4 regions of the Shewanella sp. 5S214 genome follow, and region 3 is predicted to be linked to each of the others. Evidence: predicted binding sites of a transcription regulator. Region 3 holds the regulator's gene; each other region holds the start of a gene.
The links. The regulator sigma-54, encoded in region 3, starts transcription at its own class of promoters, with help from an activator protein. The targets are predictions, from matches to a motif close to GTTGGCACGNNNNTNGNNT.
Positions count from the first base shown of each region.

Region 1: a site for sigma-54 is predicted at 1,531-1,549, ahead of ACED29_RS10320 (PA2169 family four-helix-bundle protein). Genes of this name have one in related genera too.
Region 2: a site for sigma-54 is predicted at 1,752-1,770, ahead of ACED29_RS09290 (YggN family protein). Genes of this name have one in related genera too.
Region 4: a site for sigma-54 is predicted at 1,774-1,792, ahead of ACED29_RS04290 (TorF family putative porin). Genes of this name have one in related genera too.

Region 1 is NZ_JBGOOV010000012.1:105,572-109,774, forward strand. Features, by position in the region: gene ACED29_RS10310 (SDR family oxidoreductase) at 1-165, shown strand, start outside; partial or broken gene ACED29_RS10315 (outer membrane beta-barrel protein) at 646-1,107, opposite strand; gene ACED29_RS10320 (PA2169 family four-helix-bundle protein) at 1,602-2,051, shown strand; gene ACED29_RS10325 (CsbD family protein) at 2,294-2,485, shown strand; gene ACED29_RS10330 (hotdog fold domain-containing protein) at 2,787-3,263, opposite strand; gene ACED29_RS10335 (DUF368 domain-containing protein) at 3,456-4,203, shown strand, end outside.
Region 2 is NZ_JBGOOV010000011.1:24,032-28,234, reverse strand. Features, by position in the region: gene ACED29_RS09295 (LysR family transcriptional regulator) at 1-477, opposite strand, end outside; gene ACED29_RS09290 (YggN family protein) at 882-1,694, opposite strand; gene glsB (glutaminase B) at 1,922-2,836, opposite strand; gene ACED29_RS09280 (YggL family protein) at 2,843-3,169, opposite strand; gene trmB (tRNA (guanosine(46)-N7)-methyltransferase TrmB) at 3,205-3,921, opposite strand; gene mutY (A/G-specific adenine glycosylase) at 4,160-4,203, shown strand, end outside.
Region 3 is NZ_JBGOOV010000016.1:48,758-52,960, reverse strand. Features, by position in the region: gene lptA (lipopolysaccharide transport periplasmic protein LptA) at 1-105, shown strand, start outside; gene lptB (LPS export ABC transporter ATP-binding protein) at 102-833, shown strand; gene ACED29_RS12090 (RNA polymerase factor sigma-54) at 977-2,461, shown strand; gene hpf (ribosome hibernation promoting factor) at 2,486-2,773, shown strand; gene ptsN (PTS IIA-like nitrogen regulatory protein PtsN) at 2,776-3,219, shown strand; gene rapZ (RNase adapter RapZ) at 3,216-4,079, shown strand; gene ACED29_RS12070 (HPr family phosphocarrier protein) at 4,100-4,203, shown strand, end outside.
Region 4 is NZ_JBGOOV010000004.1:200,359-204,561, reverse strand. Features, by position in the region: gene ACED29_RS04305 (hypothetical protein) at 1-195, shown strand, start outside; gene ACED29_RS04300 (response regulator) at 314-1,111, shown strand; gene ACED29_RS04295 (HU family DNA-binding protein) at 1,268-1,540, shown strand; gene ACED29_RS04290 (TorF family putative porin) at 1,875-2,561, shown strand; gene ACED29_RS04285 (PA3496 family putative envelope integrity protein) at 2,882-3,058, shown strand; gene ACED29_RS04280 (PDC sensor domain-containing protein) at 3,143-4,120, opposite strand.

The DNA of each region.
Region 1 (4,203 bases), on a different contig from region 3:
GGACGGTGTACCACGATATGCCCCGGCATGGTTAACACGCCATTTTTCGATGAGGCTAAACCTGACAAACTAGACCCTAGCGATATAGCAGATGCTGTTATATATGCTATTTCTGCTAATCCGCGATGTGATATACGTGAAATAACCCTTATGCCAACTAAGTAGCGGGAATAAAGTAGCGTAAGTCATTAAATTAGTTTGTTTAATTCATATTTTATTAACGTAAATTTTCTTCATAGCCATAGGGATAGCTTGCCGATGCACTGCATCAGCGCTAGCCCTAAAGCAAATTAATCGATTATCCTATCAATTCTTCTTACCTAACAGCCCAACAGGGCACAGCTAATATAGTCGTGTTTAATAATGAAGGTGTAATAGTTACATTAGCGCTGTAATACTTACCTACAATACACTTAGTTAGGCCAGCGCCTTTGTTTCATTTTATGGTTGTATAAAACGGTATAAGAGATTATTTAGATATGTGCTTACTGGCCGTAAAGTATATTACGGGCTGAATCGTTATCTAAAAAAGGCTCCAACACATTTTAGTGTTGAAGCCATTGATAATCACCTTTGGATAAAAACATGGGGGCTATTTATCCCGAATCACTACGATTAAAATTTATATTCAAACCCGACCGAGGCCTATTTTAAATCGGTTGAGAAATTAGCATCATCAATGTCATCGGTTGCACAATCATCGGTTGCACTATCAAGGTTTAAGTCACTGTCATATAGTGTGTAGTCGACCTCAGCGGTCCAGCTTTCGTTGATATGATAACTACCACCAACACTAGCAAATAAACCTTCATCATCAGTGCTGTCGCGAGCGCCAAGAACCGAATAATCAGTCTTGTGGCACAATTGACCACCATGGACACAAAGACTGATGTTGTCTGACACTGGCAAACCTAATTTTAAATTTAGGGAATAGCCATTAGTATCTGTATTGGCTAAATCGTTGCCCTAGTTACCAAAGTCAATGTAACCATCTTCAACTGCAATGTATTGATTAAATCCATAACCTGCAAATACTTGATATGCATCTTTGTCGTCATCACATTCTTCGTCGCCGTCTACTCGTAAATAACCATAGTTAGCAGCCATCTACTTCTGGATTATATGTTTTTGCTTGTACCTTAGAGTTTAAGAAACCAGCGGTAATAAGTGTACCCACTAATATTGTCTTTTTCCTTACATATCCCACCACTTAACTCGAGTTGAAGTGAGTTAAGTAGGTGAGCTTTTTGCGCTGCCACAAACCTGCATAAACATTGACGACTTAATTCGCTATTTAATCTGTTATTCACTCCGGTATAAACATTAATACTCCACAAGGCTTGGTTAAATGACTTGAGTCAATCATGTAGATATCAGACAAGTTTATGTTCTCTATTGGGGAGTAAATTAAACCACAACCGTGTGTGTAAAAACTTCATATTCCTTGTAAATTATTCATCTTTTATAGATTAAGCAGATCAAGGTTGATTTTATTTTTCAATAAAATCAGGTTGATAAGTTTATTTTATTGTTGGGGTGTTTATTGCATCTAAGAAAGTAAGCTAACAATGGTTAGTAGTACAGTCAAAACAGGAGTGAATATGTTAAATCAAAAAACAAGTGTAGAGAATGTAACAGATGTCATCCAAGTTATGAGAGCTGGTGTCGAGTTTTACCAAGACGCAATTGAGAAGGTCAGTAACCCAGCGCTCAAAAGTACTTTCACCAAAATGGCCACGAAAAAAGCCACAGCGATTCAAGCATTACAACCACTTGCCATTGCTGAGCAAGGTGATATTGAAGATGGGAGTTCTTTTGCGGTAGAGTCGCGCAAAATATACACCAAATTTGTGGCAGTGTTCTCAAGTGATGAAGACTACACCTATATTAAGCAACTTGAAGAAGTTGAAGATAAGGTGCTTGAAGTGCTGGATGATGCGATCGATAAAAATCAACAGGGTCAGGCATTGCTTATACTGACCAATATTCGAGCGGATGTGCAATCGATGCACGACGAAATGAAAACTCTGCAACAGTTACAGAAAAACTAGTACTGGTTCATTGTGTAAATGCCCTGCGGCGGGGTATTTGAATGCTTGGTTATAATCTCTAAAGCCGGACTACGGATTAGGGATATATCTAAATTATAGCTGTCGCTGATGTGTATTTAATACCGAGCCACATCATCAATACGCATCATCGGCTGTGGGTTTTGTCCAAGATGTCATTATTTAAGATGGATATGTCTACTGCGGCGACCCAGAATTTTTCTCACATGGAGGAGTATTTAACTATGAATAACGACATTATTAAAGGTAAATGGAAGCAGGCATCTGGTTCACTAAAAGCGCGTTGGGGTAAATTAACCGACGATGATTTACAGGAAATCGATGGAAAACTTGAGAAATTCCAAGGTAAGATGCAAGAGAAATATGGTATGGCTAAAGATGAGGCTAAAAAGGAATTCGACAAGTCACACTCTTAGCGTGTAACCAATGAAAAAGGCGTCATGTTATATGACGCCTTTTAAAGCTCCGACTCGAACAATCTCTGAGCTGATGAAAATATAATTGTCTATTAATCAACAGGATGCTTGACTAAGTTCTGCCATTCAAACTGACTAATCTCGTCTAATATACCTTAACTATGAACTTTACAGCCATCATAGAACATAGCAATTATGATGATTTATTTTGGCTTGCGCACAGCATTATTAACATTATGCCTTTCAATCAATTGAATAAAAAACTCAATAAAAACTGTAGATATAGACAACCTTTAGTTAATTATTTTTGAGGTTTCTGTGAAATCCACAGTTTAATGTGCCCTTGGACGACCACCACACCATTGGTATCATAGGCTTTAACATCGACTAACATATCGCCCACTTGCCACTGCTCTGGTTTTACCTCTGCAACACATAAAATATCACTCGCCGCTTTTGCGGTGTAATCGACCGACATTCCTTTTGGTATCCAACGTAAATGCGCCGGAATCGATGCTTCAGCCATAGTGCCCATAGCCATTTCTAAACCATTACAAATAGCAATAACATGCACAGTGCCAATATGATTTTGGACTTTTTTACGCTTTTTGATTAAACATTCACAACGGTTTACACGTAAATCGCTTATGTAAGGATGTACTGTGCCAAAATAGGGCGCCATACGCGCTACCATTTTAGAGAATATATGCTTACCAAAAGGGTACGCGGTCACTTTTTGATATAGTGACATGACTTTATTAGATTTAGTTTGGGCCATTGGAAAGACTCTGGTTATTGTGTAAGTAAGTTGTCTGGTCGGATGAGGTTAGCATTGTTGTAACCTGCGGTGAAGTCATGATCAATATTTTCCATCGCTCATTACACTGGCCACAGGTATAATTTACTTGATTAGACACTTTAAGGATGAATTTTGAAAACTGACTCACTGATATTAAATTATTTTAAAGGTATGGCTATGGGGGCGGCAGATGTTGTCCCTGGCGTGTCTGGCGGCACAATTGCATTTATTACCGGTATTTTAGACCCGCTGTTGGATGGTATTCGCAAAATTAATTTTTCGTTAGTGGGGGTGATTAAGCAAAAAGGGATTAAAGGTGCTTTTTTACACATTAACGGTCCTTTTTTAGTGTGTGTGTTTGGCGGAATTTTAACCAGTATTTTTACCTTAGCTAAATTAATTTCTTGGCTATTAGCGACGCATCCTATTCCTGTGTGGTCGTTCTTTTTTGGCTTAATTTTGTTTTCTGTGGCTCACATGCTCAAGCAAGTGGATAAATTCACTGTTGTTCGGGTTGTTATGTTTATTGTCGGTGTCGTATTTGCGTGGGCAATCACAGTGTTGCACCCTATTGAAATGCAGGTGAGTTACCTTAACTTCTTTTTCTGTGGTGCCATTGCTATTTGCGCCATGATATTACCAGGCATTTCGGGCAGTTTTATTTTACTGCTCTTAGGGATGTATCCTGCGGTGTTAGCTGCTGCAAAAGGGTTTGATATTGTTTATTTAGCCTGTTTTGCTTTAGGTGCTGTTGCGGGACTATTGAGTTTTAGCCATGTGTTATCAGCATTGTTGCGTAAATTCCACGATGCGACTTTACTCTTTTTAACTGGGTTGATGTTAGGCACGCTCGGTAAAATCTGGCCATGGAAACAAGTGATTAGCTGGCGTGAAAACTCTAAAGGCGAGTTAGTGCCAT
Region 2 (4,203 bases), on a different contig from region 3:
TAGCGGTCTTGCCACCATACCTAGCGGCAATTGCTCAGACATGGTTAACAATAAATCTAAGCCTTCGCTGACAACATCAACTTTATGATCAAGTAAACTGACTTGCAGCTCAAGATCAGGATGTCTTGCCATAAACTCTGGTAAAGCGGGGATAATATGCATAGTACCAAATGATTGCGAGATCCCGACCTTCAATACTCCACGAGTTGCATCATTCAAGTTGTGCACACTCGATACGGCCTGCTCTGCATCGCGAAGTAATTCTTCACCCTGAAGATACAATAAATTACCGGCTTCAGTAAGACTTAAACTACGTGTTGTACGCTGGATCAGCTGGACACCAAGTTTATGTTCAAGATCTGCAACTTGAGTGCTCACTTTAGATTTAGAAATGCCAAGACGTCTGGCTGCAGCACTAAAACTTCCTGCTCGTGCAACGTGAGTAAAAATTGCGATAGGTTCTAACAGTTCTAACATGAAAGTCGCCTTAAGCTGGTTACGACATTAATAATAATTTCAGATATCTGTTCTAGTAACTAAACCTTGCCAAGCATCAAAATCAATATTCACTTGTTATGTTTTTACTGCTAAATAAGCACCAAAACACATGAATACTGTCAATCAACATCAACAATTGAAGATTCTAAAATATAACCACATCTAAAGTAGAGTGTAACTTTGTTATAATTGGCACCAGTATAGCAAAAAAAGCCTATATGGTTCTATATTTATAATTGACAATCTCTTTATCAGAACAAAGCAACACCAGCTATAGCGGCATAATCGTTAAAATAGGCGCAAAAAAAAGCCCCTGTGTCTTAATAAGAGCACAGGGGAAGGTCAGGTGTCGGGGAGACATATTGACGGTAAATCGATATAGGTTACTTTGCTGCTTCACCTAACTTAGCTAAGGTATAAGGAGCTAATTCAGGAATAGCCTGACGGGTTTGATTTTCAAGCACTAATAAAGTGGCAAAGTTATCACATACTTTATCGGCACGATCTTCAAGACCTTGCGATTGCGACTCAAGTTGCTTTTCGATGTCGGCACCGACGTTGTCCATCTTTTGTGAAAAAGCATTCATTTTCTCTTCAAATGACCCCCCTTCTGAAGACATTATTTGGCTACCCAGTGTCATCATTAATGATCCCATTGAACTGGTAACCATTTGTTCCATTTCTTGCTCAAACTCTTTGTTAAAAGCTTGCTCAATTGATGCTTCTGTTGAGCCTAAATAAAATTTATCGCCTTGTTGATATGCCATGGTATCAACACGCTTTTGAATACCGACCATTAATTTATCGATATGAACATTAGCTGCATCACCAAAAATAGGTGTTAACGCCATATTAACCGCTTGAGTAGCCACAGAAACAACATCTCCAACAAGGTCTATCACATCTGGCACTTGGCGAGAAAGTTCTTCTGAGTACTGGGTGAGTAATTTTTGTTGTTTGTCAGTAAGAGTCACTTTTTTACCCTCAACATAAAGCTGACCTAACTCAACACGATACTTTTCGATTCCATTATCGCTAATTTGTAGCGTAGTCGGCTCAACCGTTACGTCGTAGTTTAGGGTTACGTTACACTTCTCATCATTCAATGACATTTTTGCCATTGCAGGTGTTAACGCCCCAGCAGTGAATAACACACTCGTTAACGCTAAACCACAAATCAACTTTTGCTTAGTCATGATAAAAATCCTTTTGGTATACGAATATCAATAATTAGGTCGAATATGAAAGGTATAAAGCATAAGTTATGCCAAAAAATATAAGATTATGATTTATATTGAATTAAAAGCTTAGAAACAAAAAAGATGGGCGAGTAGAGAAACAATAGCGGAAGTGTATTCGTAAAATAAACCAAAAAGTAGTCTATTTTACGAATCTCAATAATAATTAATTTATCTGCACCAAACTAAAAAATAGATCGACCGAGTTGCTGACTGAGGTGCTCAAGCATCGCAGTGCCGGCAAGTGAGTTGCCATTAACATCAAGCTCAGGTGACCAGACACAAATTGACATGTCACCAGGGATAACCGCAATAATCCCGCCGCCCACACCACTTTTACCCGGCATACCCACGCGGTAAGCAAACTCACCAGCACCATCGTATAGTCCCGATGTTGCCAGTAATGCATTGAGTTGCCGAGTTTGCACAGGCGATACTAAACTGTCGCCATCGAGCGTTTTACCACGATTAGCTAAATAGAACATAGCCCGAGACAAATCAGCGCAATTCATTCTTAATGCACAATAATGAAAATAACTTTTAAGCACGGTATTAACGTCACCGTCAAAATTACCAAATGACTTCATCAAATAAGCAATAGATGCATTGCGGGCGCTGAACTGGAACTCAGAGTCCGCGACGACTTTATCGTAAGTGAGTATTGGGTTTTGGCTTAATTGGCGGACCACTTCCAACATACGATGCTTAGGTGCCCCAAGACGCGCTTGCAGCAAGTCGGCTATTACCAGTGCACCAGCATTAATAAAAGGGTTGCGAGGTTTACCGCGCTCTAATTCAACCTGCACGAGGGAATTGAACGAGTGTCCTGAGGGTTCTTTGCCTACCCGACTCCAGATTTCATCTTCGGTATATAAATTCAGTGCCAGAGTTAAGCTAAAAACTTTAGAAATACTTTGAATTGAAAAAGGTTCGAGGTAATCACCGGCACCAATTGTTTGACCATCAATGGTGGTGACTGCAATACCTATTTTATTAGGGTCAACACAGGCAAGAGCAGGAATATATCCTGCCACCTTGCCTTTACCCAAAAGCGATTTTACTTTATCGACAGCTTGCTGAAGTAATAATTGCTCTGGCAATTTAGCTTAACCCCACCAAATATCATATAAATCACTGACTTCAAGGTTAGAAACAGGCTTATCTTTCCAGAATGTTTTGACTGCTGCAGTATCTTCATCAGTACATTTACCAATAGCTTGGGTAGCAATAATACCTTCCCATTGCTTGTGTCCACCACCGTGGAAACCTAATTGACGAGGTTCAATAACTTCAATAAGAAACTGATCGACTAAGTTATCAATATCTTGCTCAGAAACTGACTCATCAAAGGTCCAGTTAATTTCAAAACCTAGCTCTTGAAACTCATCAACTCGTAATTTTTTACGTAAACGACGACTACGATTTTGCGCCATGGTGTATTCTCCGATTGCTGAAAGTGTAGTTGTGATTAAGCGATACGCTCAAACATGATATCCCATACGCCGTGACCAAGTCTGTGGCCCCTTGCTTCAAACTTTGTTAGCGGACGATGGTCTGGACGTTCGACAACTGTACCAGTTGTTGATTGATTTTTATAACCTTCTGCTGCATTCATTATCTCTAACATATGCTCGCTGTAATTTTCCCAATCGGTTGCCATGTGAAACACGCCACCAATCTTAAGCTTACGGCGGATAAGCTGTACAAACTCAGCTTGTACAATACGGCGCTTATGATGGCGCTTTTTATGCCAAGGATCTGGGAAAAATAATTGAACGCGCTCAAGTGAACCATCAACAATGCTGTGCTCTAACACTTCCATTGCATCGTGATGATATACACGTAAGTTAGTGACTTCAGCAGCACCAGCATCCGCAAGACACGTACCAATACCTGGCTTATGAACTTCTATGCCAATAAAGTTTTGCTCTGGGGCAGCTTTTGCCATTTGCACTAATGATGCGCCCATACCAAAACCGATTTCTAACACGGTATCAGCATCGCGACCGAACACTTGAGTTAACTCCAACGCTTGTGGAGTGTAATCAAGCCCCATTGTTGGCCAATATGCTTCAATTGCTTGAGATTGACCTTTAGTTAAACGGCCCTCGCGTAAAACAAAACTTCTGATTTTACGAATATACTTACCTTCTTCGTTAAATTCAGCTGTGGTAACGTCGCTCATTTTTGCCTCGTTGTCTGCGTATTCTGTTGTGCTGTGTAACTAGTGATAAAATCAGCTAGTGGCTATATGCCATCAAGCCACTCTTAACTAGCACGTTACGCAATTGCTATCTGTAATAGATCATTTATAAAGTCAGTTGCGCATTATACCTAAACTGATCGCACATGTTTATGCTAATTTATGTTTTTAAATAGCGCGGCTACTTGTGTAATAAAATGCCTATGGCTACACTGCGCCCATGAAAAATCTAAGCCCATTTTCTGAGCGTATTATCGCTTGGTA
Region 3 (4,203 bases):
AAAGATCGCGTTATTACTATTATTCAACCTGAGAATTTCCAAGACGAGACTGCACCAAAGCAAAAGCTCCCTGAAATTCCTGTTAAAAAGCAGATCAAACCATGACCCAAATAACCCTAACGGCTGAAAATTTAGCTAAAAGCTATAAAACTCGTCAGGTTGTTAAAGATGTGAGTTTAACCGTTAAAACAGGCCAAATTGTCGGTCTTTTAGGCCCCAATGGTGCAGGTAAAACAACCACGTTTTATATGGTTGTCGGCTTAGTGCAAAGCGATAAAGGTCGGATCTTAATTGATGATGACGATTTAACCGCCGACCCAATGCATCTTAGAGCTCGCAAAGGGATTGGTTACTTGCCGCAAGAAGCCAGTATTTTTCGCAAACTGACCGTATACGACAATATTATGGCCGTATTGCAGACTCGTAAAGAACTCACTACCGACCAACGGATTGAGCAAGTAGAGCATTTATTAGAAGAATTCCATATCACCCATATTCGCGACAGCCAAGGCATGTCGTTGTCTGGTGGGGAACGTCGTCGAGTAGAGATAGCGCGCGCGCTGGCCGCTAATCCTAAATTTATTTTGCTCGATGAGCCTTTTGCGGGGGTTGACCCTATTTCTGTCATCGACATAAAAAAAATCATTCAACAGCTTAAAAACCGCGGCTTAGGGGTATTAATTACCGATCATAACGTACGTGAAACCTTAGACGTCTGTGAGCGCGCTTATATTGTCAGCCAGGGCAATTTAATTGCCGAAGGCACACCTGATGAGATATTGAGTAATCAACAAGTTCGGGCTGTGTACTTAGGTGAACAATTCAAGCTATAGTTACTTTACTGGCCTTTTAGTCTATCTAACTCATTTCATTGAACGATATCTAAATAGCGTTAAATGTCATTGATGTATGTGACAATCGATTACAGTTTTCGAGATTGTCATTTTTATGGAAATCATCTAGGGATAAGCGGTAAATGAAAGCGTCACTCCAACTCAAAATGGGTCAACACTTAACCATGACCCCTCAATTGCAGCAAGCGATCCGCTTACTGCAATTATCGTCATTGGAGCTACAGCAAGAAATCCAACAAGCATTGGACTCAAACCCATTGCTTGAAATAGAAGATGAGTTTTCTCAAGCAAAAGACTCAGTAAAAGAAAGTCGCGACCAATCTGACACCGACTTTAGTGACAACAGCGTGGTCAATATAGAAAAAGACACCTCAACAGTCGACACAGCAGAATCCATGACCAAAGAAACCATGGACGATTTAGCTATGGATACCACATGGGATGAAGTGTACACCGCCTCACCAATGTCAGGTTCAGGCAGTGCTAGCATGCGCGATGATGATATGCCATTCCAAGGTGAAACGACTGAAGGCTTATATGAGCATTTAGAGTGGCAAAAAAATCTCACGCCATTTTCTGACACAGATCGAGCAATTGCTACCGCGATCATTGATGCCATTGATGAACGCGGCTATTTAACCCAAAGCACTGAAGATATTCTCGAAGCCATGGGTGATGAAAGTGTTGAACTAGATGAAGTTGAAGCGGTATTAAAACGTATTCAACACTTTGATCCCGTTGGTGTTGCCGCACGAGATTTAAGCGAATGTTTATTCATTCAATTAGCCCAATATGCCGACACAACCCCACATATAGACAATGCCCGTCTGCTCATTAAAGACTATTTAGATTTAATTGCTGGGCGCGATTTTAGATTATTGATGCGCAAAACCAAGCTCAAAGAAAACGAGTTGCGTGACGCAATCACCTTAATCCAGTCACTTAACCCTCGCCCGGGCTTGTTAGTCACCGCTATTGATGACGAATATGTTATTCCTGATGTAACCGTACTAAAGAAGAATGGCCGTTGGGTTGTAGAGTTAAACCCGGACAATATGCCTAAAATTGGCGTTAATCAACAATATGCAGCCATGGCTAGAAGCAGTAAAAACTCTGCCGATAGCCAATTTATTCGCGGTCATTTACAAGAAGCTAAATGGTTCATCAAGAGTATCGAAAGCCGCAATGAGACCTTATTGAAAGTCGCCAATTGTATTGTGCAATTTCAGCAAGGTTTCTTTGAATATGGTGAAGAAGCCATGAAACCTATGGTACTCAATGATATTGCTGAAGCAGTAGAAATGCATGAATCGACTATTTCACGGGTTACCACTCAAAAATATATGCACACACCACGTGGGCTATTTGAATTAAAGTACTTTTTCTCTAGTCATGTCAGCACCGACGATGGCGGAGAATGCTCATCTACCGCTATTCGTGCTTTTATCAAAAAACTGGTTGCGGCAGAAAACCAGCAAAAGCCATTAAGTGACAGCAAAATGGCCCAACTGCTGGCAGATCAGGGGATCAACGTTGCGCGTCGTACGATTGCAAAATACCGCGAAGCGATGCTCATTCCACCCTCAAACCAACGTAAGAGTTTATAACCTACAAGGCAACGGAGGATTTTTATGCTTATCAATATGACAGGTAGAAATATCGACATTACCGAATCTTTACGTGAATACGTTCAAGGTAAATTTTCAAAGCTTGAACGACACTTCGATCAGATCAATAATGTACACGTTGTGCTCAATGTAGAAAAATTACAACAAAAAGCAGAAGCTAAAATCAACCTTAATGGTGCAGAGATTTTTGCCATGTCAGAAAGCACTGATATGTATGCTGCAATAGACGCCCTGATCGATAAACTCGACCGTCAGGTAATTAAACACAAAGAGAAGTATACAAAACACTAACGATGGAACTTTGTACCATTCTGCAGCCGGAATGCACTACCTGTGCCACACCGGGCAGTAAGAAAAAAGTACTGGAACTCATCAGCAATTTAGTCGCTGCCCAGTACCCACCCCTATCTTCGCAAGAGGTTTTTGAAAGCCTATTAGCGAGAGAGAAAATGGGTAGCACAGGTATAGGAAATGGCATTGCGATACCTCATGGTAGATTAACGACCATAGAGCATCCGATCGCAATATTTATTAAATGTGAAGAAGCCATTGCCTTTGATGCAATCGATAAACAGCCCGTGGATATTTTATTTGCTTTGTTAGTACCTGCAGATCAGTGCCAACAGCATTTAAGCACGCTATCAAGCGTGGCTCAAAAATTAAGCGATAAGCAAATATTGAAACAGCTTCGTAAAACTCACGACTCAACAGAACTTTATCGGGTTATTACTGCATGAAACTTGTCATAGTATCGGGACGTTCAGGCTCAGGAAAATCTGTTGCTCTAAGAGTATTAGAAGATCTAGGGTATTATTGTGTTGATAATTTGCCTTTACCACTGATTGGCATATTACTGGCTCAGCTCAAAGGTAATAACGATCTAGTGGCAATTAGTGTTGATGTACGCAACATTGCCGAGCAAGGTAAAGTCCTTCAAGATCAACTTGCCTTACTTGAACATGACACTGAAATTATTAGCTTCTTTTTGAATTCTAATGATAAAGTGCTACTCAAACGCTATAGCGAAACGCGTCGATTACACCCGTTATCTAAAAATCATATTTCACTGCAAGAAGCGATCATATTAGAAGGCCGTTTACTTGAGCCTATCGCAAAAATTGTTGATCATTATATTGACACCTCTGCCCTGAATATTTACGAATTAAGCGACCAAGTCAGGCAAATATTGTTAGGTAGTGTCGATAAAGAGTTAGTGATTAACTTTGAGTCTTTTGGCTTTAAACACGGTATGCCAACAGAAGCTGACTTTATGTTTGATGTGCGCTTTTTACCTAATCCACACTGGGAAATAGCACTACGACCACTCACAGGTTTAGACGAACCGGTACAAGAGTTTTTAGGTCGGCAACCTCTAGTGAATAAGTTTATCTGGCAAATTGAAAACTTATTTGAAACCTGGATGCCGCATTTAGAACGTAATAACCGCAGCTATCTGACTATCGCCATTGGTTGCACCGGTGGCCAGCATCGCTCGGTATATATAGCCGATCAATTAGCAAAAAGGTTTAGACATGGCAGTAAACATACAGTTAATGCTCGCCACAGAGAATTAAATTTAACTGATACTGACAGCTAACTGAGCATAGGATCGCGCTAATGATCAAACTTGAACGCCAAGTAACCATTTCAAATAAATTGGGGTTACATGCTCGAGCTGCAACAAAACTTGCTGTTTTAGCGGGTGATTTTGATGCCAGTAT
Region 4 (4,203 bases), on a different contig from region 3:
CAAAGCCTAGGGTTAGTTGCAATGACAACAACGGCGTTGATTGCCTATCAAATCACCCCTGAAGACGTCAAACTGGTATTTCGAGGCTATAATATTCCATTAATTCCGCTATGGTTATTACTGTTAAGTGTGGTGGTGTTTCAATGGTGGGTTGGTCTGTCGAACGCGACCAGAGACTATCTTGCTCAAAAATAAACACCAAGTGCTATAGGCCTAGCTTAACTATCATCTCTAGCATTTTTTTAGTGTACAATTTATTCACACATGCAACATTAAAATAATACTAATAATAAATATCTGTGGAACGTGAATTATGACTAGCTTATCTCCAAGTGAATTATCCATCCTATTACTTGAGCCTTCAGAGACTCAACGTAAGATCATTATTACTCGCCTTCAGCAAGAAGGTGTCAGCAGCATCCAAACTGCCGCAACCATTGCTGAAGCTAAAGAGATAATCCATCGCCATAAACCAGACTTAATTGCCAGCGCACTGCATTTTATCGATGGCGAAGCCACTGAGCTATTGCAGTACATCAAAATGACTCCAGCATTGAGTGATATTCAATTTATGCTGGTTTCCAGTGAGTGTCGTCGTGAACAGCTAGAAATTTTTAGACAATCAGGCGTAGTGGCTATCTTACCAAAACCATTTAATGCCGAACACTTAGCTACGGCACTTAACTCAACCATTGATTTACTCAGCAATGACGAGCTCGATTTAACCCACTTTGATGTTCACAGCATTAGAGTATTGGTGGTTGATGATAGCCGAATGGCACGAAATGTTATTAAGCGCACCATAGGCAATTTAGGCATACAGCTAATTACTGAGGCTGTTGATGGTGAACAAGCGATTAGCCTAATGAAAGACAATATGTATGATTTAGTGATCACTGATTACAATATGCCCTCGGTAGACGGACTTGCACTGACTCAGTACATCCGTAACCACAGTCAACAATCTCATATTCCAATCCTAATGGTATCGTCAGAAGCCAACGATACTCATCTGAGTAATGTATTTAGTGCTGGCGTCAATGCGCTTTGTGACAAGCCTTTCGAGCCGCAGTTAGTTAAGAAAATTCTTTATCAGCTCTTAGAAGAGTAACAACAAGGCAAATAAAGACATTATTTGTGCTAATTTTGCTTTAAAACCATTACAGATACTGAATTTATGGGATAAAGTGCTTTTAAACCAGCATCGCTTGTGGCATGTTAATCATGTTTTAAAAAAACACTTCTATGGAAAGCAGAGAATATCAATATGAACAAAAGTGAATTAATTGCAAAAATCGCTGAAAATGCGGAACTAACAAAAGCTGAAGCTGGCCGCGCTCTAAAGTCTTTCGAACAAGCGGTAACTGAAGCCATGAAAAATGGTGATAAAATTTCTATTGTTGGCTTTGGTTCTTTTGAAACCACTCAACGTGCCGCGCGTACTGGTCGTAATCCACAAACTGGCAAAGAAATTCAAATCGCAGCAGCTACAGTGCCTAAGTTTAAAGCTGGAAAAACACTAAAAGATAGCGTTAATTAATTATTCGTTTACTCTTTTTTTGCTAGAAACCTCCTTTATGGAGGTTTTTTATTGCCTGCTTTTTATATTTATCCTCTGCAAACAGTATTATCTCTTAATTCAACATCAACGAATATTAGGATGCTGAGCACTGTTGCACAAAAAAGGGGCGAGCTTGCATCATTAAGTTGCAACAAATATGCAACAAAATGATCCATGAATACATAAGCAACTGACTTTAATAGGAAAATAGAGTTGGCATGCGATTCGCTAATTAATCTTCAGACAAACCAACATTGAGTTCATTTAGTTACACATAAATGCCTCATTGATAATAAAACGTTAAGGGATGAAGATGAAAAAATCACTATATCAAGCAATTGCATTATCAACAGGCTTATTACTGAGTGGCTCTGCCCTTGCTGAAGTTACGGGTAATATTGGCGCAACATCAAACTATTTATGGCGTGGCACCACACAAACTAATGATGCGGCTGCGGTTCAAGGTGGCATTGATTATGCCCATGACTCTGGTTTTTATGCTGGCACTTGGGTATCTAATGTCGATTTCGGTGATGAAACCAGTTACGAGTTAGATTTGTACGGCGGTTATGGTGGTAACTTTACTGAAGACTTAACTTACGACATTAGCTACCTTTATTATGCTTACCCAGATGCTGGTGGCAGTATTGATTTTGGTGAAGTCGCGCTCACTCTTGGATGGAAATGGCTAGATGTTGGCTATTCTAAAGTAATTAATGCTGATTCAGGTGTTTCTGGTGCCAGTGACGAAACAGATTGGAGCTATATCCAGGCCAATGCCAGCTTCCCGTTAACAGAAAAGCTCAGCGTCGCATTCCACTATGGTTATTCACAAGGCGATGTAGTTGAAGATTTGTTCGGTGACACTTATGCAGACTACAACGTCACATTAAGTGCTGAAACAGACATAGGTACCGTATCCTTCATGGCTTCTGATACTGACTTACCAGACAATGATGCAAAAGTTGTTTTAGGCTACTCTTACGGGTTTACACTATAACGAGTAACACCATTACTGGCTCGCTTTATGAGTATATCAACGCCACCTCATTAACAGGTGGCGTTTTTCTATCTGTAGCAGATAGAAGCAGTATTATCTGGCGACATCATGGCATAGATAATACTTGTTTAAGCACACACTCTTCGCACTTGGCTTTATGTTTTACTAGCAAGAAATACATTTACTGCTAAGCTCAAAACGAAGGGTAAAAATAGCTGTCCAATTAAGGAAAAATATTTTACTTCCCTATTAACGTTTTTTTAGTTAGAAAATGCTCATTGAATTAATACCACGCTTTTATTTTACATGAGGGTTTTGTGATGGCTAATATTAGTGAAATAGTGCCTGATGACACAGAAATAGATGCGATGACGACGCCTAGAAACGTTAAGTCTGCCGAAAGTTTACAGCATAAACGCCAAGTGAAACGAAGATTAGAAGATTTTCTCGAACAAGCCCAATTACGCAAAGCAATTGGTGACGATGACTTTTTCTAAAAAATAGGGATAAACGCTTATATCGTTTATCCCTGTCTGTATTATCATCTTTATCTCAGCGGATGTTAGGCGCTGATCAATATGCTATACGCTTTTAATTTGTTCGCGCCGCATATGCTTACCCGCTTGGGTTTGGGTGAGCAGCAGCTCGGCTTTGGCCCCTAGATAGACATAGATTCCCAGCCCTACCAACAAGCCCACTACGGCTAACATCATTAAAATTGCTGGCTCAATATATTGCTTTTCCCCTAGCGACGCTTTAAACATAGTCAACAAGGCTTCTATTGAAATCGCAATCAAAATGGTCGAAATAAACCGCGTAATCGTTCGTCGAGTTGAACTGTGACGAAAAATATCTTTATGCATCAATACTTCTTCTTCCAAAATAGTTTTACCCAAATCAAAAATGGCTAATGCCAAGGTAAGAAAAATAATAATGCCGAAGGGTTGCAATGGATCATGGGTAGCAGAAATTTGGCTAAAAAGGGTATAAATGTCACGAACTACAGTCCACATTAGCACGCTCACTAACACAAAAAGGCCCAGTACAATTGCAGCATAAATACTTTTAAAAAAAGGCGACATTTTGCGTCTAGCACTGTCACCCATCATAAACTCAATTAAGCGCGTTAAGTTGACATCAATAACCACAATTACCACTTGCCCAGACGCAGATTTAATCATTTGTGATGCAGACAAACACAAGCCACCACCAGAATTAGACAAATAAGGTCGAGTAATATGCACAGTATCAACCGCAGTCAATTGGGTAAAGTAAGGCCGCTGACTTCGATCTGCACGGTCACCGCAATTCATTAATTTAACCTGCTGGTTAATGACGCTGATATTGGGGCAAATCTGTATGCCCTGAGCATTCAATAAATAAATCAGTTCCACGAAGGGATAGCTTATCGCCATATCTTCAAAAATTTTAGCCGATATAGGTTGCTCGAATAAATTAATATCGCCCACACCAATCAAAATAGACTCTAGTAGCTCGTGCACTAAATGCTCATATTCATGATAACGCTCAATCACACTTAAATAGCTCATCGCTGCCATAAATTTTCCTTTTAATTATTACTACTTTAGGTAAAGCAGTTTTAATGCCAAGAAAATAATTGAATATTTTTAGTAACTTAAAA